One region of the Streptomyces sp. NPDC046349 genome, then DNA from elsewhere that is predicted to be linked to it. Evidence: riboswitches for the same ligand, from Rfam matches in the RefSeq annotation. Region 1 holds a riboswitch; each other region holds the start of a gene.
The links. A riboswitch is a leader RNA that binds a small molecule or an ion and turns the genes downstream of it on or off. The one in region 1 is predicted to bind cobalamin.
Positions count from the first base shown of each region.

Region 2: linked by a shared signal. The riboswitch ahead of ACZ6JS_RS01315 (ribonucleoside-diphosphate reductase subunit alpha) and the one ahead of metE (5-methyltetrahydropteroyltriglutamate--homocysteine S-methyltransferase) in region 1 are both predicted to bind cobalamin.
Region 3: linked by a shared signal. The riboswitch ahead of ACZ6JS_RS21525 (ABC transporter substrate-binding protein) and the one ahead of metE (5-methyltetrahydropteroyltriglutamate--homocysteine S-methyltransferase) in region 1 are both predicted to bind cobalamin.
Region 4: linked by a shared signal. The riboswitch ahead of cobN (cobaltochelatase subunit CobN) and the one ahead of metE (5-methyltetrahydropteroyltriglutamate--homocysteine S-methyltransferase) in region 1 are both predicted to bind cobalamin.

Region 1 covers NZ_JBVJFK010000017.1:163,781-169,248, reverse strand. Annotated here, with positions in the region: gene ACZ6JS_RS32820 (galactose-binding domain-containing protein) at 1-756, shown strand, start outside; gene ACZ6JS_RS32815 (TetR/AcrR family transcriptional regulator) at 871-1,530, shown strand; gene metE (5-methyltetrahydropteroyltriglutamate--homocysteine S-methyltransferase) at 1,544-3,886, opposite strand; cobalamin riboswitch at 4,070-4,295, opposite strand; gene ACZ6JS_RS32805 (FAD-dependent oxidoreductase) at 4,615-5,468, opposite strand, start outside.
Region 2 covers NZ_JBVJFK010000001.1:269,735-275,202, reverse strand. Annotated here, with positions in the region: gene ACZ6JS_RS01330 (CstA-like transporter-associated (seleno)protein) at 1-155, shown strand, start outside; gene ACZ6JS_RS01325 (hypothetical protein) at 200-412, opposite strand; gene ACZ6JS_RS01320 (GNAT family N-acetyltransferase) at 411-908, shown strand; cobalamin riboswitch at 960-1,081, shown strand; gene ACZ6JS_RS01315 (ribonucleoside-diphosphate reductase subunit alpha) at 1,217-3,598, shown strand; gene ACZ6JS_RS01310 (ribonucleotide-diphosphate reductase subunit beta) at 3,598-4,614, shown strand; gene ACZ6JS_RS01305 (hypothetical protein) at 4,732-4,956, opposite strand; gene ACZ6JS_RS01300 (helix-turn-helix domain-containing protein) at 5,038-5,468, shown strand, end outside.
Region 3 covers NZ_JBVJFK010000009.1:27,470-32,937, reverse strand. Annotated here, with positions in the region: gene ACZ6JS_RS21550 (glycoside hydrolase family 18 protein) at 1-687, opposite strand, end outside; gene ACZ6JS_RS21545 (hypothetical protein) at 818-1,213, shown strand; gene ACZ6JS_RS21540 (SMI1/KNR4 family protein) at 1,245-1,772, shown strand; tRNA gene ACZ6JS_RS21535 (tRNA-Trp) at 1,843-1,919, shown strand; gene ACZ6JS_RS21530 (PASTA domain-containing protein) at 2,068-2,712, opposite strand; cobalamin riboswitch at 2,828-2,967, shown strand; gene ACZ6JS_RS21525 (ABC transporter substrate-binding protein) at 3,010-4,002, shown strand; gene ACZ6JS_RS21520 (FecCD family ABC transporter permease) at 3,999-5,027, shown strand; gene ACZ6JS_RS21515 (ABC transporter ATP-binding protein) at 5,024-5,468, shown strand, end outside.
Region 4 covers NZ_JBVJFK010000007.1:49,049-54,516, forward strand. Annotated here, with positions in the region: gene cobN (cobaltochelatase subunit CobN) at 1-3,055, opposite strand, end outside; cobalamin riboswitch at 3,096-3,223, opposite strand; gene ACZ6JS_RS17670 (cobalamin biosynthesis protein CobG) at 3,638-4,888, shown strand; gene ACZ6JS_RS17675 (precorrin-8X methylmutase) at 4,893-5,468, shown strand, end outside.

The DNA.
Region 1 (5,468 bases):
GAGGGCTTCAGCGCCGAGGCCAAGGCCAAGAACGCCCTGCGCGACAAGTACAACGTCGGCTACGGCTACGGCACCGACATGAACGGCGTCGGCGGCTGGCCCGGGCCCCGCGGTGCCGACACCCCGAACCCCGTCCGCTACCCGTTCCGCAGCGTCGACGGCGGCTCCGTCATCGACAAGCAGACCACCGGGCAGCGCACCTGGGACCTCAACACCGACGGCGCCTCGCACTACGGCCTGGTCCCGGACTGGATCGAGGACCTGCGGATCGTCGGCGGCCAGGACGTCGTCGACGACCTCTTCCGCGGTGCCGAGTCCTACCTCACCACCTGGGGCTCGTCCGAGAAGCACAAGGCCGGGGTGAACCTCGCAGCGGGCGCGTCCGCCACGGCCAGCTCCTCGGAGTGGAACCCGTTCACCAGCTACGCCCCCTCCCGGGCCGTCGACGGGAACACGGGCACCCGCTGGGCGAGCGACTGGAGCGACGACCAGTGGATCCGGATCGACCTCGGGGCGGCGAACCTGGTCAGGCGCGTCACTCTCGACTGGGAGCGGGCGCACGGGCAGGCCTACCGCATCGAGCTGTCTGCCGACGGCGTGGACTGGCGGTCCGCGTGGTCCACCACCACCGGTGACGGCGGTCTCGACACGGCCCTGTTCACCGGCACCACGGCCCGCTACGTTCGCGTCCACGGAGTACAGCGCGGCACCAAGTGGGGCTACTCGCTCCATGAGATCGGCGTCTACAGCAGCTGACGCCGCTCACGTCCCCGCGTACGGGGCCGGCCGGATCCGCCGATCCGGCCGGCCCCGTACGCCTTTGCCCGACCGCACCGCACCGCACCGCACGGAACGAAGGGAACCACGCCCATGGCACGGATGCCGTCGGCCGCGCGACGCCGCCAGCTGACCGAGGCGGCGATCCGTGTGATGGCCCGCGACGGCGTCGCCAGGGCGACGACGCGCTCGATCTGCGCCGAGGCCGGCGTCTCCCTGAGCGTCTTCCACTACTGCTTCGACTCCAAGCAGGCCCTGCTGGAGTCCGTCATCGCGGCGATCACCGAGCACGGCATCACCGTGGCGAGGGAGGCCATCCGGCCGCGGGCCACCCTCCGGGAGACCATCCGGGCCGGCTTCCAGGCGTACTGGGACCATGTGGCCGCCAACCCCGGCGAGCACATGCTCACCTACGAACTCACGCAGTACGCCCTGCGCCGGCCAGGATTCGAGCATCTCGCACGACGCCAGTACGAGCTGTATTGCGACACCTACACCGAGCTCCTGGAACAGCTCCGCCGGCTCATGCCCTTCGAGCTGCGCGTACCGGTGCACGTACTGGCCCGGTACCTGGCCGCCATGACGGACGGTCTGACCCTCAACCACCTCGTGCTCGGCGACGCCGCGGTCTCGGCGGCCATCCTCGACATGATCACCGACCATGTGGCGGGGCTCACCGCGACGGCGGACGGGGACGCGGACGGGGACCGGGCGCACTCGCCGGAGTACGCCGGCCCCCCGCTCTCCGTCTGACGGACTCCGCCGGTCAGACGGCGCCGGAGCGGTCGGCGCCCGCCTCGGCGCGGACCAGGCGGGCCGCCTCGACCAGGTTCTCCAGGGAGGCCCGGGTCTCGGGCCAGGCCCGGGTCTTCAGGCCGCAGTCGGGGTTGACCCACAGCCGTTCGGCCGGGATGGCCCCCAAGCCCTTGCGCAGCAGCGCCGAGGCCTCGTCGACGGAGGGGATCCGCGGCGAGTGGATGTCCCAGACGCCCGGCCCGACCTCGCGCGGATAGCCCGCGCCGGACAGCTCGTCGGCGACCTGCATGTGGGACCGGGCCGCCTCCAGGCTGATGACGTCGGCGTCGAGGTCGCCGATGGCCCCGACGATGTCGCCGAACTCGGCGTAGCACATGTGCGTGTGGATCTGGGTGTCCGGCCGGACGCCCGCGGTGGTGAGCCGGAAGGACTCGGTGGCCCAGGAGAGGTAGGCCGCGTGGTCGGCGCCGCGCAGCGGGAGGGTCTCCCGCAGTGCGGGCTCGTCCACCTGGATGACGGAGGTCCCCGCCGCCTCCAGGTCGTTCACCTCGTCGCGCAGGGCCAGTGCGACCTGCCGGGCGGTGTCCGCGAGCGGCTGGTCGTCGCGGACGAAGGACCAGGCGAGCATGGTGACCGGCCCGGTGAGCATGCCCTTGACCGGCTTCGTCGTCTGCGTCTGCGCGTACGCGGTCCAGCGGACGGTCATCGGTTCGGGGCGGGAGACGTCGCCGGCGAGGACGGGCGGGCGGACGTAGCGGGTGCCGTAGGACTGGACCCAGCCGTGCTGCGTGGCGAGGTAGCCGGTGAGCTGCTCGGCGAAGTACTGGACCATGTCGTTGCGTTCGGGCTCGCCGTGCACCAGCACGTCGATGCCCGCCTTCTCCTGGAAGGCCAGCACCTTCCGGATCTCCGCCCTGATGCGGTCCTCGTAGCCGGCGGTGTCGGTGCGGCCGGCCCGCAGGTCGGCGCGGGCCGTGCGCAGTTCGGCCGTCTGCGGGAACGATCCGATGGTCGTCGTGGGCAGCAGCGGCAGGTCGAGGCGGGCACGCTGGGCGGTCGCCCGCTCCTCGTAGGGCCGGCAGCGGCGGCCGTCGGCGTCGGTGACGGCCGCGGTCCGGGCGCGGACGGCGGGGTCGCGGGTGACGCAGGAGTCGGCACGGGAGGCCAGGTCGGCCCGGTTGGCGGCGAGTTCGGCCGCGATGGCGTCCGTGCCGCGGGCGAGGCCGCGGGCGAGCGTGGCGATCTCGGCGGTCTTCTGGCGGGCGAAGGCGAGCCATCGCCGGACCTGCGGGTCGATGTCCCGCTCGGCGGAGGCGTCCAGCGGCACGTGGAGCAGCGAGCAGGAGGCGGCCACGTCGACACTGTCGGCAAGGCCGAGGAGGGTGCCGAGCGTGGCGAGGGACTTCTCGAGGTCGTTGATCCAGATGTTGCGCCCGTTGACGACGCCGGCGACCAGGCGCCTGCCGGGCAGGCCGCCGACGGCGGCGAGGTCGTCGAGGTTCGCGGCGGCCGCGCCGGTGAAGTCCAGGGCGAGCCCGTCCACGGGGGCCTTGGCCAGCACGGCCAGGGCTTCGCCGAGCCGGTCGAAGTACGAGGCCACGAGCAGCTTCGGCCGGTCGGCCGCGGCGCCGAGCTCGCGGTACGCGCGGGCGGCGGCGCTCAGCTCGGCCGGGGTGCGGTCCTGCACCAGGGCGGGCTCGTCCAGCTGCACCCACTCGGCCCCGGCCGCACGCAGGTCGGCGAGGACGCGTGCGTACACCGGGAGCAGCCGGTCGAGGAGGGCGAGGGGGTCGAAGCCGGCCGCCACGCCGGGGGCGGGCTTGGCCAACAGCAGGTACGTCACCGGTCCGAGCAGCACCGGGCGGGCGGTGTGGCCGAGCAGGCGGGCCTCCTCGAACTGGGCGACCGGCTGGGAGGAGTCGGCGACGAAGACGGTGTCCGGGCCCAGTTCCGGCACCAGGTAGTGGTAGTTGGTGTCGAACCACTTGGTCATCTCGAGGGGGGCCACCTCCTGGGTGCCGCGCGCCATGGCGAAGTAGCCGTCCAGGGCGTCCGCGTCGACGGCGGCGCGGTGGCGTGCGGGGACGGCGCCGACCATGACGCTGGTGTCCAGCACGTGGTCGTAGTACGAGAAGTCGCCGGTGGGCACCTCGGTGATGCCGGCGTCGGCCAGCTGCTGCCAGGTGGTCCGGCGCAGGTCGTGGGCCGTCTCCCGGAGGGCGTCGGCGCCGACCCGGCCCTTCCAGTAGCCCTCGACGGCCTTCTTCAGTTCCCGGTTCTGCCCCTGACGGGGGTAGCCGTACACGGTGGCCGCACCGGCCCGTACGGCGGTGGCGGGAGTCTTGCTGGTCACGGAACTCTCCTTCGCGAGCTGTCTCCTGTGGACCCGGTGAGGGTCGGGAGCGCGAAGGGATGACGCATCGGACGGACCTCGACCGGTTGCGGGAGTGCGTACCTGTGCGTACGCGCCCGCGGTAGCCCGCCTGATCTGTCGCCGACCCGCCCACGAGGTCACCGGGATTTCCGCGCACGACGGGTCGCACGCGGGCAACGGGCAGGTCTTCGGACTCGCGGGCACGCCTGCCGGTCTCCCGGCGGGCACCTACTGGCCGTCGCTTCCCAGGACCTCGTCGCGGTCCCAGTGCGTATGACGGCGGTCGTTCCCGCTCACCGCTGCGGGGCAGTCCCGGATTCCCACCGGGTTCCCTCTTACGACGCGTCCCGCCTGGCGGACGGGGCGAACCAGCTGCCCGGCCAGAGTAGATGCCCTTCGCCGGCAACGGGCGGAGTTGTCCGACATCCGGATGGCGGCGTGCAACACCCGGGAGCGCTTGCCGGTCGGAGCGCTGCCCTTCCCCCTCGTACGCGGATCATCGGGTACTCGCCCGTCCACGGGCGCGTTGGGGACCCCACAGCAGGTGGTGTGGCGGATCGCCGACTGCCAAGTCGGCAAGCCGGCGGACCTGGACGGCTTTCGGCGACGACGGTCCCGTGAGCTGATCCGGGCCGTATGGAAAAGGGGCGCCGTCCCGTGGATTTCCACGGGACGGCGCCCTCCTGCGTCTCCGGGCGGGCCGGGCGTCAGTAGCGGTCCAGCACCGTGGTGAGGACCCGGTAGAGGACCGATTCCGGGTCCGCCACCGCCTCCACCGACCGCCAGGCCACGAAGCCGTCCGGGCGGACCAGGACCGCTCCTCCCGGGGTGGTGCCGTGTGCCTCGGCCCAGTCGCCGCCGTCCTCCGGGATCAGGTCGGCCTCCGGGCCGGTGCCGATCGCGTAGGCGTCCAGGCGGACGTTCATCCGCTTGGCGACCGATCCCGCCGCACCGCTCCACGGCGTGCCCTCGGAGCTGAGCAGGACGAACGACCGCTCGTAGAGGTCGACGGTGGACCTGCGCCGCCCCGCCACCGGGTCGCGCAGCCACAGGTGAGGGGCGCGCGAGCCCGGGTCTCCGCACAGCCGCATCCGCTCGGGCACGACCGGCAGGTCCGGGTCGGCTCCCACCACCGCGCCCTGGGCGTACCGGTACCCCATGGCCACGGCGAGGACCCCGTTCTGCCGGCCGCCGGCGCGCGCCGGCGCCTCGGGGACGGACTCGGGCTCCGGTTCGTAACCCGGGTGGCTGTGCTCGGCCGAACGGGCCGAGGCCCGCTCGCTCGTCGCCCGCGCCACCGGGAGCCGCTCGGCCTCGTACGTCTCCAGCAGCCCGGGACCTGCGGCGCCGTCCAGCACCGCGGCGATCTTCCAGGCGAGGTTGTGCGCGTCCTGGATGCCCGTGTTGGAGCCGAAGGCTCCGGTGGGCGACATCTCGTGGGCGGAGTCGCCGGCGAGGAAGACCCGGCCGGCCGCGTACCGCTGGGCGACGCGCTCGGCTGCGTGCCACGGCGCCTTCCCGGTGATCTCGACGTCCAGGTCGGGCGCGCCGACGGCCCGCC
Region 2 (5,468 bases), on a different contig from region 1:
TACGGGAGTTCTCCGGGGAGGCCGCCTACGACCGGTACGTGGCCCACGCGCGCTCGCACGACCCGGACGCGGAGGTCCTCACCCGCCGCGCCTTCGAACGCGCCCGCACGGACGCCCGCGAGGCGGACCCCCGCGAGGGCTTCCGCTGCTGCTGAACCATGCGAAGGGCCCCGCCGTCGGCGGGGCCCTTGCGCGTTGCTCAGCGCACCCAGTCCTTGAGGACCTCGGTCTGAAGGGTGACGCCGACGGGGCCGGGCAGCGCGATGTCCGTTCCACACGGCACGAGGTGAACGCTCTCGTACCGCCCGCCGTGGGGCTGGCTGTGGACGGAGACCTCGCACGTGGTCCCCGACGGTGTCGCCTCCGACGACAGCGCCGGGCGCCGACAGACGTCCTGCACACTCGACCGCATGGACATGGTGATCAGAACGGCGGTGCCCGCCGACTACGCGCAGCTGGGCGAGATCACGGCGCAGGCCTACCTCGCCGACGGGCACCTGGACTTCAACGAGGACGACGCCTACCTGAACGTGCTGCGCGACGTGGCCGGCCGGGCCGCGCTGGCCGAGGTGCTCGTCGCCGAGCGCGACGGGCGGCTGCTCGGCGGGGTGACCTTCGCCGCACCCGGCAGCCCGCTCGCCGACGTCGCCGGCCCGGACGAGGCCGAGTTCCGGATGCTGGCGGTTGCCCACGCGGCCCGCGGCCGGGGCGTCGGCGAGGCCCTGGTGCGGGCGTGCGTGGACCGGGCGCGGGCCGTCGAGGGCGTCACGGGGGTCGTCCTCTCCACCCAGCGCAGCATGGCCGGGGCCCACCGGATCTACGCCCGGCTGGGCTTCGTACGCACTCCGGAGCGGGATTGGGGGCCCATCGAGGGCCTGACACTCCTCACGTATCGACTCAAGCTGTAGCCACGCCGACACTACATGTGGGGGTTGCCGCACAAGGGCGCCCCCACATGTATGCTCATGCCTGCTGTCGCCGCAGGGGAATCCGGTGGGAATCCGGAACTGTCCCGCAACGGTATGAAGTGTCCGGCATCCGGACACCAAGTCCGATGACCTGCCGGCAGCGCGCCCGGATCGACCGAACCGGGTGCCGACACGTCCGGGCCTCGCGGTTGGGCCGGTGGACGCCATGCGGTGTGCCCTCCTGCCACGCCCGCATGCGCCCGCGCCCGACCGCCGATGACCGGGCCGAGCGAGGGAGAGCTCCCGCCGTGACCATCGCGCCTTCCGCACCGCGCGCCGAGTCCGTTTCTGGCGACAACACCGAGGGCCCGGGGGCCACGCTGCTGCGTACCCTCACCGAACTGACGGCGGACCTCCCCGACACCGACCCCGGCCGCGTCGCCGCCGCCGCGCTCCGCGGCCGCAGCTCCGCCGCCGACGAGGCCGAACTGCGCGGTCTGGCCACCGAGTCCGCGGCCGGGCTGATCTCCGAGGACCCCGCGTACTCGAAGCTCGCCGCCCGTCTGCTGACGCTGGCCGTGCGCGACGAGGCCGCGAGCCAGGGCTCCACCTCGTTCTCCGCCTCCGTCGAGGTCGGCCACCGCGAGGGCCTGATCGCCGACCGCACCGCCGAGTTCGTGCGCACGCACGCGAGCCGCCTGGACGCGCTGGTCGAGCACACCCTCGCCGAGGGCGCCGACGACCGGTTCGGCTTCTTCGGCCTGCGCACCCTGCACAGCCGCTACCTGCTGCGCCACCCGATCACCCGTCAGGTGATCGAGACCCCGCAGTACTTCATGCTGCGCGTGGCCTGCGGCCTGGCCGCGGACGAGAGCGTCCAGGCCGTCGAGGAAGTGGCCTCGCTGTACCGGCTGATGAGCCGCCTCGACTACCTGCCCTCCTCCCCCACGCTCTTCAACTCCGGCACCCGGCATCCGCAGATGTCCTCCTGCTACCTGCTGGACTCGCCGCTGGACGAGCTCGACTCGATCTACGACCGCTACCACCAGGTCGCACGCCTGTCGAAGCACGCGGGCGGCATCGGCCTGTCGTACTCCCGCATCCGCGCCCGCGGTTCGCTGATCCGCGGCACCAACGGCCACTCCAACGGCATCGTGCCGTTCCTCAAGACGCTCGACGCCTCCGTCGCCGCCGTGAACCAGGGCGGCCGCCGCAAGGGCGCCGCCGCGGTCTACCTGGAGACCTGGCACGCGGACATCGAGGAGTTCCTGGAGCTGCGCGACAACACCGGTGAGGACCAGCGCCGCACCCACAACCTGAACCTCGCCCACTGGGTGCCGGACGAGTTCATGCGCCGCGTGAACGCCGACGCCGAGTGGTCGCTGTTCTCCCCGGCGGACGTGCCCGAGCTGGTCGACCTGTGGGGCGACGAGTTCGACGCCGCGTACCGCAAGGCGGAGGCCGACGGCCTGGCCCGCAAGACGATGCCCGCCCGCGACCTGTACGGTCGGATGATGCGCACCCTCGCGCAGACCGGCCAGGGCTGGATGACCTTCAAGGACGCCTCCAACCGCACGGCGAACCAGACCGCCGAGCCGGGGACCGTCGTCCACTCCTCGAACCTGTGCACCGAGATCATCGAGGTCACCAACGACGGCGAGACGGCCGTCTGCAACCTCGGATCGGTCAACCTCGGCGCCTTCGTCGTGAACGGCGAGATCGACTGGGAGCGCCTCGACGAGACCGTCCGCACCGCGGTGACCTTCCTCGACCGCGTCGTGGACATCAACTTCTACCCGACCGAGCAGGCCGGCCGGTCCAACGCCCGCTGGCGTCCGGTGGGCCTGGGCGCGATGGGCCTCCAGGACGTCTTCTTCAAGCTGAAGCTGCCCTTCGACTCCCCCGAGGCGAAGGCCCTGTCCACCAAGCTCTCCGAGCGCATCATGCTGGCCGCGTACGAGGCCTCCTGCGACCTCGCCGAGCGCAGCGGCCCGCTGCCGGCCTGGGAGCAGACCCGCACCGCGCGCGGCGTCCTGCACCCGGACCACTACGACGTCGAGCTGAACTGGCCGGAGCGCTGGGACGCGCTGCGCGCCCGCGTCGCCGAGAGCGGCATGCGCAACTCCCTGCTCCTGGCGATCGCTCCGACGGCCACCATCGCCTCCATCGCCGGCGTGTACGAGTGCATCGAGCCGCAGGTCTCCAACCTGTTCAAGCGCGAGACCCTGTCGGGCGAGTTCCTCCAGGTGAACGGCTACCTGGTGGAGGAGCTCAAGCAGCTCGGCGTGTGGGACGCCCAGACCCGCGAGGCACTGCGCGACTCCTCCGGCTCGGTCCAGGGCTTCGGCTGGATCCCGGCCGAGGTCCGCGAGCTGTACCGCACGGCGTGGGAGATCCCGCAGCGCGGCCTGATCGACATGGCGGCGGCGCGTACGCCGTTCCTGGACCAGTCGCAGTCGCTGAACCTGTTCCTGGAGACGCCCACCATCGGCAAGCTCAGCTCGATGTACGCGTACGCCTGGAAGCAGGGGCTGAAGACCACGTACTACCTGCGTTCGCGTCCGGCGACGAAGATCGCCCGCGCCGCGCAGGCCGCCACCGCCGCTCCGGCGGCGCTCCCGCAGGCCGTCGACGCCGATGCCCTGGCCTGCTCCCTTGAGAACCCCGAGTCCTGCGAGGCATGCCAGTAATGAGCTCCACCGACAACAAGAACCTCCTGGACCCGGGCTTCGAGCTCACGCTCCGCCCGATGCGCTACCCGGACTTCTACGAGCGCTACCGGGACGCGATCAAGAACACGTGGACGGTGGAGGAGGTCGACCTCCACTCGGACGTCGCGGACCTCGCGAAGCTGACGCCCGCCGAACAGCACATGATCGGCCGTCTGGTCGCGTTCTTCGCGACCGGCGACTCGATCGTCTCGAACAACCTCGTGCTGACGCTCTACAAGCACATCAACTCCCCGGAGGCGCGCCTGTACCTGTCGCGCCAGCTGTTCGAGGAGGCCGTGCACGTCCAGTTCTACCTGACGCTGCTCGACACCTACCTGCCCGACCCGGACGACCGCGCGGCCGCCTTCGACGCGGTCGAGGAGATTCCCTCCATCCGCGAGAAGGCGCAGTTCTGCTTCAAGTGGATGGACTCGGTCGAGAAGATCGACCGGCTGGAGACGCAGGCCGACCGCCGCCGCTTCCTGCTGAACCTGATCTGCTTCGCCGCGTGCATCGAGGGCCTGTTCTTCTACGGCGCCTTCGCGTACGTGTACTGGTTCCGCTCGCGCGGTCTGCTGCACGGCCTGGCCACCGGCACCAACTGGGTGTTCCGTGACGAGACCATGCACATGAACTTCGCGTTCGAGGTCGTGGACACGGTCCGCAAGGAGGAGCCCGAGCTCTTCGACGACGCCCTCCAGCAGCAGGTCACCGACATGCTGAAGGAGGCCGTGGAGGCGGAGCTGCAGTTCGGCCGCGACCTGTGCGGCGACGGCCTGCCGGGCATGAACACCGAGTCGATGCGCGAGTACCTGGAGTGCGTCGCGGACCAGCGCCTGGTCCGTCTCGGGTTCCCCCCGGTGTACGGCTCGCAGAACCCGTTCTCCTTCATGGAGCTGCAGGGCGTCCAGGAGCTGACGAACTTCTTCGAGCGCCGCCCGTCGGCCTACCAGGTCGCCGTCGAGGGAACCGTCGATCTGGACGAGGACTTCTAGCCGGACGGGGACTTCCGGTCCCAGATGCGCCGAGAGCCGGGACGCGACGTGATCGCGTCTCGGCTCTTCGCGGTCCGGGGCGGGGGAAGGGACGCCTGCGGGAGGGCGTCGGCGGGCTCAGTGGGCGAGGCGCCCGCGGCGCCACGCCGCGGAGCGCGGTCCGCGCTGGCGCGGGGTGGGCGGCATGCCGCCCGCCTTCTGCCGCGGCAGCCACACGAGCCGGGTCTCGACGGCCCGCAGCTGCCGGTCGGTCCGCCGCTCGCGCAGGACCCCGTACAGGCTGGGGGCGAGCAGCAGGGAGGCGACGGCGAGGACGGCGAGGTAGCTCAGGAACGTGTTCATGTCTCCACTGTCCCTCTGTACGCACAACCCCGCGAGTGGCAGGACTGTCATGAAAGAGTGAATTACTGCCACACTGGATGCATGCTGACCAACGTGGCCGTGGCCCTCCTCGACGAAGTGGCCCCCTTCGAGTTCGGGATTTTCTGCGAAGTCTTCGGGATCGACCGCAGCGACCACGGCCTGCCGGTCTACGACTACGCCGTGTGCGCGGCGGAGGACGGCCCCCTGACCATGTCGGGGACCGGTTTCGCGTTCGCCCCCGCCCACGGACTGGAGCGGTTGGAGAGCGCCGACCTGATCTGCGTGCCCGCCTTCCGCAACGCCTCCGAGCGCACCTACCCGGAGCCGCTCCTGGCCGCGCTGCGCCGCGGTGTGGAGCGCGGCTCGCGGGTACTCAGCGTGTGCAGCGGGGCATACGTACTGGGCGCGGCCGGGCTGCTGGACGGCCGGCGCTGCACCACGCACTGGATGCACGCCGCGGCCCTGGCGCAGCGCTTCCCGCGGGCGCTGGT
Region 3 (5,468 bases), on a different contig from region 1:
CTTGACGAGCTCGGTGAAGTTGCGCTTGTCCTCGGGACGGTACTTCGTGTCGGTGTCGCCCGCGGAGCCGGGCCACTCCCAGTCGAGGTCGATCCCGTCGAACACGCCGGCGGCGGCTCCGGCGCCGCCGCGGGTGCCGTCCTGGGGGAGGTTGCCCTTGATGTACAGGTCGATGCAGGACTCGACGAAGGCCTTGCGGGAGGCCGGGGTGAGTGCGGCGTCGGAGAAGTGGGTGGACCAGCTCCAGCCGCCCAGTGAGATGAGCACCTTGAGACCGGGGTGCTTGGCCTTGAGTTCGCGCAGCTGGTTGAAGTTGCCGGCGAGCGGCTGGTCCCACGTGTCGGCGACCCCGTCGACGGAGTTCGCGGCGTCGAGCGGGCGGGCGTAGTCGGCCCAGGCGTCGGCCTCGCCGGGGACGTTGCCGGTGAAGCACTTGCCCTCCGCATTGACGTTGCCGAAGGCGTAGTTGATGTGGGTGAGCTTGCCGGCGGAGCCGTTCGCATCGAGGTCCTGGACCTGGAAGTCCCGGCCGTAGACGCCCCATTGCGTGAAGTAGCCGACCTTCTTGTACGCGCGACCTGATCCGCCCGCGGCGGCGGCGTCCGCACCGGCGGCGGGGGCGAAGGCGGTCAGCAGGGAGAGGGAACATGCGGCTACGGCCAGTCTGCCGAGCATGCTGCGGCGCATGGGCTTCCTTTGCGGATGCGAGGGATGGGCGTGAGCGCGTGAGGCGGTGCATGCCGGAAACTATTGGTCTGGACCAGAGCGGTCAAGGGGGCGGCCGGAACTCGGCCGCGCCGATCCGCGAGGGTGCCCCATGCTGTTCGATCCTGAGAAGACCCTGTTCGTCCGGGGGACCACCCCCGCACTGCTGGTGGCGGACGCCCCCGTGCACGACGCCCTGCCGGTGCTTGCCGCGCAGGACGGGGCGGTGCCCCCGTGCGAGGGGTGGAGCATCGTCCCCAGGCTCACGCTGTGCGTCGTGGACGGCCCCGGCGATGCCGGGCTGGTCGTTCCCGCCATGGCCGCGCCGGTGCTCGACGGATCCGGCGGAAGCCCCCGGGCCGGCGACATGGCCGACTGGTGCGCGGACGCCGAACGGGCGGGCGGAGTGGTCGTCCTGTCCCTCGAGGCGCTGCCCGAGACGCTGGACTGGCCGCACCTCCTGCGCTCCGGCACCTCCCGCGGCGGCTTCCTTCCGGCCCTGGCCTGACCTGCGGGCGTCGCCCCGTTAGTGTGTGCGGGTGACGCTCAACGACGATCGACGGTTCCCCGCCGCACTCGCCGCCGCGCTGGCGGTCCCCTTCGGCCACGCGGACGGAGACGGGGTCGACTTCGACCCCTTCGAAGCCTTCCTGTCCGCCGAGGACACCGACGACTGGTTCAGGGCGTGGACGGGGAACAACGACGTGGACGGCGGCGCCTTCCGTGTCTTCGGCCAGGACGGATCCGGCGGATACGCGGCGTTCTGGATGGTCCGCCCGGGCCGGCCGCTCGCCGAACAGCCTGTGGTCTTCCTCGGGTCCGAGGGGGAGACGGGCGTCGTCGCGCGCGACCTGGACGACTTCCTGTGGCTGCTGGCCGACGGGTGCGGCCCGTACGAGGCTGCCGCGCCCTACGGGGCCGACCGGACCTCGCGCCCGGACGAGGCCCTGACGGCCGTCGCCGACCGGTTCGCCCCGGGCGCGCGGCGTACGGCCGGTGCCGTGGTCGAGCTGGCGGCCGAGGAGTTCCCCGGCTTCGACGACATGATCATGGAGCTCTGTCGCTGATCCCGTCCGGCGACGCGACGGGAATTCACTGGATCGCAGGGCCCGGCCGTGCCATGGTTGGTCTCGCCGAAGGGGTGTAGCTCAGCTGGTCAGAGCAACGGTCTCCAAAACCGTAGGCCGCAGGTTCGAATCCTGCCGCCCCTGCCATGAGGGAAGGGAGCCGAGCGGCTCTCGTCCTCGCCGAAGTATGAGCCCCGTCGATGGTTCGACGGGGCTCGGCCGCGTTAAAGGCCGGCCGGGCGGCCGTCGTCTCGCGAGGTCGGCACCCCGCCAGGGTCGGAACCGCGGGAAAGGCCTACGGGCAGGACTCTTCCGTCTTGACGACCTGGAACGACACCGGCTGCCCCGTCAGAGCCGTCCCCGGCTTCGGATCCTGGGAGCACACCTTCCAGTTCGACTCCTGCAGCACCATGCGGCTCTGGACGGCGTCCTTCACGGTGATGCTCGCGTGGGACGGCAGCGCCCCGCGGACGGCCTTCATGCCCTGCCCGGCGAAGTCCGGCATCGTGCTGCCCGCAGGCTTCGGGGGCGGTGCGTCGGCGGCCGGGCAGGACTCCTCCAGCTTCACGGCCCCGAAGTCCACGGTCGTACCCGTGTCGACGTCCGCGCCGGCAGCCGGAGTCTGGGAACAGACCTTCCAGTTCCGGTCGAGAGCCTGGAGCCGGTCGCGGCCCAGCGCGTCGTGGGACTTGAGGAGGGCGAACCCCGCGGCCTGCGCTTCGTCCTGGGCGCTCTGGAGTCCCTTGCCGACCATGTCCGGGAGGGTGGCGGTCTTCGCGGAGGTCGGGGCACTGGAGGCCGGAGCGGGGGCGGAGTTCGCGGCGGGCGCGCTGGGCGCAGCGGGGGGCTTGCCGGTGTCGGTGGTCTGCGGATTGCATGCGGTGAGGGCGAGAAGTGCGGCGGCAGTGGCGGCGAGAGCGGCGGTGCGGTGTGTGCGCATCACGCCATCGTGTCCGGTGTGTGGGCGGCGTGAGGTCTGTTGACGTACCCGTGACACAGCGCGAGCCCGCGTGACCGCGGGACTCTCAGGGCCCGGCACCCCGGTCCACGTGCGCGTTCTGGCAGACTGGGGGCGCACGACCAGGCGGTGCAGGACAGGAAACCGGTGCGATTCCGGTGCGGTCCCGCCACTGTGACCGGTCCTCCCCGCGCGGGACACCGGGAGTCAGACACTGACGCACCGCCTCTGCTCCTTCACGACGACCAGGGGACGCGGATCCCCCGGAGAGGCCACGCCATGTCGCGTTCCCGCGCCGCCCTGCGCGCGCTCACCCCTGTCACGCTTCTGATATCCCTGACCGCCTGCGCCGGCTCACCCGGCGGCGGGCAGGACCGTGCTGCGGAGGACGCCGCCGCGCCGGGCTTCCCGTACACCCTCACCAACTGCGGTGTGAGCAACACCTATCAGGCCCCGCCCCGGCGGGCGGTCACCATGAACCAGCACGCCACCGAGCTCATGCTCGCCCTCGGCCTGGGCGACCGGATCGCCGGCACCGCCTACCTCGACGACGCCGTACTGCCCGCCTACAAGCCCGCCTACGACAAGATCAAGGTGCTGGCCGAGGAGTACCCCTCCAAGGAGATCCTGCTCGGCGCCGATCCGGACTTCGTCTACGGCGGTTACGCCAGCGCCTTCGACAGGACGCAGGGCCGCGACCGCGAGGGACTCGCCGAGTCCGGCATCGACTCCCGCCTCAACGTGGAGTACTGCACCGAGGGGCCCGTCGGCCTCGACCAGCTCAAAACCGAGATCACCGAGGTCGCGCGGACCTTCGGAGTACCCGACCGCGGTGCGAAGCTCATCGAGGACGAGCAGCGCCGCATCGACGCCGTGACCGCCCGCGTCAAGGACCTCCCCCGGCCGACCGTCTTCGCCTACGACTCCGGCGAGGGCACCGCCTCCACCTCCGGAGGCAACGGCGTGGGCAACGAGATCATCTCCCTCGCAGGCGGCTCCAACGTCTTTGCCGACCTCAAGGACACCTTCGGCGACGTCGCCTGGGAGAAGGTCATCGAGCGCAAGCCCGAGGTCGTCCTCATCTACGACTACGGCGGTACCACCGTCGAGGCCAAGAAGCAGCGCCTGCTGAACGACCCGGCACTGGCGGACGTGCCCGCCGTGAAGAACCGGCGGTTCGTCGTGCTGCCGCTCTCCTCGGCCGTCCTCGGCGTCCGCGTGGCGGACGCGGTGGAATCGCTGGGGAGCCAGCTCCACCCGAACCCCGCGTGAGGCTCCGCACCGGCGCGGTCCTCGCCGTCCTCGCCGCCGCGCTCGCCGTCTCGGCGATCGCGGGCCTGGCGCTGGGGCCCGTACGGATCGCCCCCGGCCGCGTGCTCGACATCGTCATCGGCGGCCTGTCGGGGAACCGGCCCACCGGGGCCTTCGCCTCCATCGTGTGGGACGTGCGGATGCCGCGGATCCTCCTCGGCGCCGTCGTCGGAGCGGGGCTCGCCGTGGCGGGCACCGTGCTCCAGGCCCTCGTACGCAACCAGCTCGCCGACCCGTTCCTCCTCGGCGCCTCCTCCGGGGCCTCCGCCGGAGCCGTCCTCGTGATCGTCTTCGGCACGACCGCGGCCGGTTTCGGCATGGGTGTGCCGCTGGCCGCCTTCGCGGGCTCCATGGCCGCGCTCGTCGCCGTCTACGCGATGGCCCGGCGCGGCGGCACCATGACCACCGGCCGGCTGATCCTGGCCGGCGTGGCCGTCCAGTACATCCTGTCCGCTCTCACCAGCCTCGTCCTCGTCCTCGCCGCGCACCCCGACCAGATCCGCTCCGTGCTGTTCTGGACCCTCGGCGGGCTCGGCGGGGCGCGCTGGGACGAACTGGCCCTGCCCACCACCGCGCTCCTCGTCGGCGGCGCGCTCCTCCTCGCCCTCGCCCGGCCGCTCGACCTGCTCCTCACCGGGGAGGAGGGCGCGCACACCCTGGGCCTGGACACCGGACGCTTCCGCGCCGCCGTGTTCGTCCTGACCTCCCTCGTCATCGGCGTGCTCGTCGCGTGCAGCGGCGCCATCGGCTTCGTCGGGCTGATGGTCCCGCACGCCGCCCGGATGGTCGTGGGCGCCGGACACCGGGCACTGCTGCCCGTCGCCGCGCTGGGCGGGGCGGTGTTCCTGATCCTGGCCGACCTGATCGCCCGTACGGCCGCAGCCCCCGAGGAGATACCGGTGGGTGTCGTCACCGCGCTCGTGGGCGGGCCGTTCTTCCTCTGGATGCTGCGCCGCTCCAGCCGTACCGAAGGGGTGACCGGATGACGGACCCGACCGGACCGGCCCGGCCGGTGCAACTGGCCCTCGAGGCCGTCCGCTACGAAACGGACGGGCACACCCTGCTCCACGGGATCGACCTCACCGCGCGGGCCGGCGAGACGGTGGGGGTCGTCGGCCCCAACGGCAGCGGCAAGACCACCCTGCTGCGCTGCGTCCACGGAGCCCTGCGGGCGACCGGCGGCAGAGTGCTGCTCGACGGCGCGGACGCGGGCGCGCTCACCGTCAAGGAACGGGCGCGCCGCGTGGCGGTGGTGCCGCAGGACGCGAGCGGCACCCTCGGCCTGACCGTCCGCGAGGTCGTCGCCATGGGCCGCAGCCCGCACAAGCGCTTCTGGGAACAGGACGGCCCGGACGACGTACGGCGCGTCGCCGACGCCCTGGAGACCGTGGGAGCGGCCGGCTTCGCCGCCCGCCGTTTCGACGAGC
Region 4 (5,468 bases), on a different contig from region 1:
TCTCGTCCCGGGCGGGCCGTCCTTCGAGGCCTCGGCCGTAGGCGTAGCCGCCCCACACCGTGTAGACCTCCGCCAGGTCGGCGTCCGTACGCCAGTCGCGGGAGTCGATCAGCTGGAGGATGCCCGCCCCGTACGTGCCCGGGCGCGAGCCGAAGATGCGGGTCGTCGCGCGGCGCTCGTCCCCGTGCAGGGCCAGGTCCGCCAGGGCGTGCGCGCGGACGTAGTTCTCGGACTCCGGCTCCTCCAGCGAGGCGGCGAGCCGGACCGCGTCGTCCAGCAGCCCGATCACGTGCGGGAACGCGTCGCGGAAGAAGCCCGAGATGCGCAGCGTCACGTCGATGCGGGGCCGGCCCAGCTCCACGAGCGGGATCGCCTCCAGCCCGGTCACGCGGCGCGAGGCCTCGTCCCAGACCGGCCGGACGCCGAGCAGCGCCAGGGCCTCCGCGACGTCGTCGCCCGCCGTGCGCATCGCGCTCGTGCCCCACAGGGACAGGCCGACCGAGGCCGGCCACTCGCCGTTGTCGGTGCGGTAGCGCGTGAGCAGGGAGTCCGCCAGGGCCTGGCCCGTCTCCCACGCCAGGCGGGACGGGACGGCCTTGGGGTCGACCGAGTAGAAGTTGCGGCCCGTCGGCAGGACGTTGACCAGGCCGCGCAGCGGCGATCCCGAGGGGCCGGCCGGGACGAACCGGCCGTCCAGGGCCGCGACCACGTGCGCGATCTCGTCCGTCGTGCCGGCCAGGCGCGGGACCACCTCGCGGGCCGCGAAGGACAGCACCTCCGCGACGTCCGCCGGCTGGTCCGCCGCGACCGAGGCGACGGCGTCCGGCGCCCAGTCGGCGTCCTCCATCGCCTGGACCAGGGCGCGGGCCTGCTCCTCGATGTCGTCCGCGGACGTACGGGTGGCCTTCGACTCGTCGAGGCCGAGGGCCTCGCGCAGCCCGGGCAGGGCCGTCGTACCGCCCCAGATCTGGCGGGCGCGCAGGATCGCGAGGACGAGGTTGACCCGGGCCTCGCCCGTCGGGGCACCGCCCAGGACGTGCAGACCGTCGCGGATCTGGGCGTCCTTGACCTCGCACAGCCAGCCGTCGACGTGCAGCAGGAAGTCGTCGAAGCCGTCGTCGTCCGGCCGCTCCTCCAGACCCAGGTCGTGGTCGAGCTTCGCCGCCTGGATCAGCGTCCAGATCTGGGCGCGGATCGCCGGCAGCTTCGCCGGGTCCATCGCGGAGATCTGGGCGTACTCGTCCAGGTGCTGCTCCAGGCGCGCGATGTCGCCGTACGACTCCGCGCGCGCCATCGGCGGCACCAGGTGGTCGACCAGGGTGGCGTGCACACGGCGCTTGGCCTGGGTGCCCTCACCCGGGTCGTTGACCAGGAACGGGTAGACCAGCGGCAGGTCGCCGAGGGCGGCGTCGGGTGCGCACGCCGCGGACAGGCCCGCGTTCTTGCCCGGCAGCCACTCCAGGTTGCCGTGCTTGCCCAGGTGGATCATCGCGTCGGCGCCGAAGCCGCCGTCCTCCGCGCGCGCCTGGATCCAGCGGTACGCGGCCAGGTAATGGTGCGAGGGCGGCAGGTCGGGGTCGTGGTAGATCGCGATCGGGTTCTCGCCGAAGCCGCGCGGCGGCTGGATGAGGATCAGGAGGTTCCCGCGGCGCAGGGCGGCCAGGACGATGTCGCCCTCGGGGTTCGCCGAGCGGTCCACGAACATGCTGCCCGGGGCCTCGCCCCAGTGCTCCTCCACGCTGCCCCGCAGCTCGGCGGGGAGCTCGGCGAACCAGCGCTTGTAGTCGGCGGCGGGGATGCGGACCGGGTTGCGGGCCAGCTGCTCCTCGGTCAGCCAGTCCTGGTCGTGGCCGCCGGCCTCGATCAGGGCACGGATCAGCTCGTCGCCGTCGCCCGAGACCAGACCGGGGATCTCGGTGACCGGGCCGAAGTCGTAGCCCTCGGCGATGAGGGTGCGCAGCAGCTCCACCGCGCTGGCCGGGGTGTCCAGGCCGACCGCGTTGCCGATGCGGGAGTGCTTGGTCGGGTACGCGGAGAGGACCAGGGCGATCTTCTTGTCGCGGCGCTCGATGTGGCGCAGCCGGGCGTGGCGCACGGCGATCCCGGCGACCCGGGCGGCCCGCTCGGGGTCTGCCACGTACGCGGGCAGGCCGTCCTCGTCGAACTCCTTGAAGGAGAACGGGACGGTGATCAGACGCCCGTCGAACTCGGGCACGGCCACCTGCGTCGCCGCGTCGAGCGGGGAGAGGCCCTCGTCGTTCTCCTCCCAGGCGGCTCGGGAGCCCGTCAGGCACAGGGCCTGCAGGATCGGCACGCCGAGACCGGCGAGCGCGCCCGCGTCCCAGGACTCGTCGTCGCCGCCCGCCGAGGCGGTGGCGGGCTTGGTGCCGCCGGCCGCGAGGACGGTGGTGACGACCGCGTCCGCGGAGCCCAGGGCCGCGACGAGCTCCGGCTCCGGGCTGCGCAGGGAGGAGACGTAGAGCGGGACCGGCCGGGCGCCGTGGGCCTCGACGGCCTCGCAGAGCGCGTGCACGAAACCGGTGTTGCCGCTCATCTGGTGGGCGCGGTAGTAGAGCACGGCGACCTCGGGGCCGTCCGTCCGCTGTGCGGTGCGCTCCAGCGGGCCCCAGGTGGGGGCGGCGGCGGGCGGCTCGAAGCCGTGGCCGGTGAGCAGGACGGTGTCGGAGAGGAACCGGGCCAGCTGCTCGAGGTTGGCGGGGCCGCCGTGCGCGAGGTAGGCGTGCGCCTCTGCCGCGATGCCGATCGGAACCGTCGAGGCCTCCATCAGCTGGGCGTCCGGCGCCTGTTCGCCGGTGAGGACCACGACCGGGCGGGTCTGGCCGGGGGCCAGCAGCAGGTCCAGGCCGTCCTGCCAGGCCCGCAGGCCGCCGAGGAGGCGTACGACGACCAGGTCGGCACCCTCGAGGAGGCCGGGGAGGTCGTCGAGGGGAAGGCGGGAGGGGTTCGCGAACCGGTACGGGACGGGGGCGTCCGCCGTGTTCGCTGCGCGAGCGCTGAGCAGATCGGTGTCGGACGTCGACAGCAGCAGGATCATGCGGCGGCAGGCCTTCCTCGGGGTTTCCGCGCCCCGGGCAGTGAGGACAGCGGGAGTTCCTGACTCACCCGGCCCAGTGGCGCTGCCGGGTTCACAGTGGCGGGACCGCGCCGGATTCGCACCGGGCTTCCTCCCATGTCGCCGTCCTCGGCGACGGCGGACCGTATGGGCCGCCGGAGGGTCATCCTAGGTGGCGTTCGTGGTGGTCGGGAGTGGGGGTGGCTCCGCCGGTGGGGCGGGGTGCGGTGGGCGGGTGCGGTGGACGGGTGCGGCGCCGTCGCGGGGGCTCTGCCCCCGGACCCCCGCGCCTGAGACGCCGGCGGGGCTGGAAGGTGCCGGCGGGACCGGAAGGGGGCGGGGCGGCGGGAAGGTGCCATCGGGACCGGCAGGGCCGGCGGGCTTCACAGGGGGCTGAGGGGGCGACGGGGCCGGAGGGGCCGAAGTGGCCGGCGGGCGGGTCCGGGCGGTGGGGGGTGGACCGAGCGGCGGGGCGGGGGGATGGGGTTGAGAGCGGGCGGCGCGTGACGGAGGGTGGCGGCGGACACAGTTCCGGTGAGGGGAAACGTGGGTATGCTCGCCGCCATGCCCCAGCCGCCCTCCGCCGTATCGCGGGACGAACCCGTCATACGGGACCGTGGTGACGCCTGCCCCGGCGCGCTCAGGCTCCACCCGGCGGACGACGGGCACCTCGCGCGCGTCCGGATCCCCGGCGGGGCGCTGACCGCCCACCAGGCCTCGCTCCTCGCGTCGGCCGCCGACCGGTTCGGCGACGGGCACCTCGAACTCACCTCCCGCGGCAACGTGCAGTTGCGAGGCCTCTCCGACGGCTGCGGCGCCGGCCTCGCCGCGCTGCTGGACGCCGCCGGTCTGCTGCCCGCGCCCGGGCACGAACGCGTACGCAACATCGTGGCCACCCCGGCATCGCAGGACGTCCTGCCCCAGGTGCGCGAGCTCGACCGGCTGCTGTGCGCGAACGCCCGCGTCACCGCACTGTCCGGCCGGTTCCTGTTCGCCGTCGACGACGGGCGCGGGGACGTGGCCGCCCTGGAACCCGACATCACCGTGCTCGGGCGGCCCGGCGACCGGGCACTGGTACGCCTCGGGGCGGCCGCCGGCGCCGTGGCCGTCGCCGCGCGGGACGCCCCGCGGGCCGCGCTGCTCGCCGCCGAGTACTTCCTCGACGCCGCGGACGCGGCCGGTACCCGAGCCTGGCGCGTGGCCGAGCTGCCTCCCGGACACACCCTGGAGGAGCGGGAGTTCGCCGTCCGCCTGGCCGCCGCGGGCATCGACACGGCCCGCGCCCCCGAGGTGGACTGGCCGTACACCGCCCCGCCGCCGCCCGGCCCGCACGATCCCCTCTGCGTCCTGCCCCCGTTCGGCCGGCTGAGCAGCGACCAGTGGAGGGTCCTGGTACGGGCAGCGGAGAGCGGCGACGGCATGCGGATCACCCCGTGGCGCACCGTCGTCCTCCCGGGCGCCCCGGACCCGGCCCCCCTGGCGGCCGCGGGACTCGTCGTCTCCGCGGACAGCCCCTGGCGGTCCGTCACCGCCTGTACCGGGCGCCCCGGTTGCGCGAAGTCCCTCGCGGACGTACGCGCCGACGCGCGCGCCCTCGTGGAACGGGCGCGGGGGCCGCTGCCCGTGCACTGGTCCGGCTGCGAGCGCCGGTGCGGCCACCCGCGGGGAACGCAGTGGGTGGACGCCCTCGCCACCCAGGACGGATACCGGCTCTCCGTGGGCGGACGCAGCCTGCCGCACCGGCCGGACCTGGCGGCCGCCCTCACGGCCGCACGCGAGACCACCTCATCACCCCAGAGTCCGAAGACGCAGTGAAGAAATGAGCGAGTACACCGTGTTTGAGTACGAGAAGGACGGCGCCGCGATCTACCGCCAGTCCTTTGCCACGATCCGCGCCGAGGCGGATCTCTCCGGGCTGCCCGCCTCGGTCGCCCAGGTCGCGGTGCGCATGATTCACGCCTGCGGGATGACCGACCTCCCGCAGGACCTGGGGTACACCCCCGAGGTGGTGCTGCGCGCCCGCGCCGCGCTGGAGGCGGGCGCACCCATCCTGTGCGACGTCCAGATGGTCGCCAGCGGTGTCACCCGCAAGCGGCTGCCCGCCGACAACGACGTGATCTGCACGCTCTCCGACCCGGCGGTCCCGGAGCTCGCCGCGAGGATGGGCACCACGCGCAGCGCCGCCGCCCTCGAAGTGTGGCGCGATCGGGGCCTGTTGGAGGGCTCGGTGGTCGCTGTCGGCAACGCGCCGACCGCGCTGTTCCGGCTGCTGGAGATGATCGAGGAGGGTGCGCCGCGCCCGGCCGCCGTCATCGGCGTGCCCGTCGGCTTCATCGGCGCCGCCGAGTCCAAGGACGCCCTCGCCGCCCACCCGTCCGGCCTCGACCACCTCGTC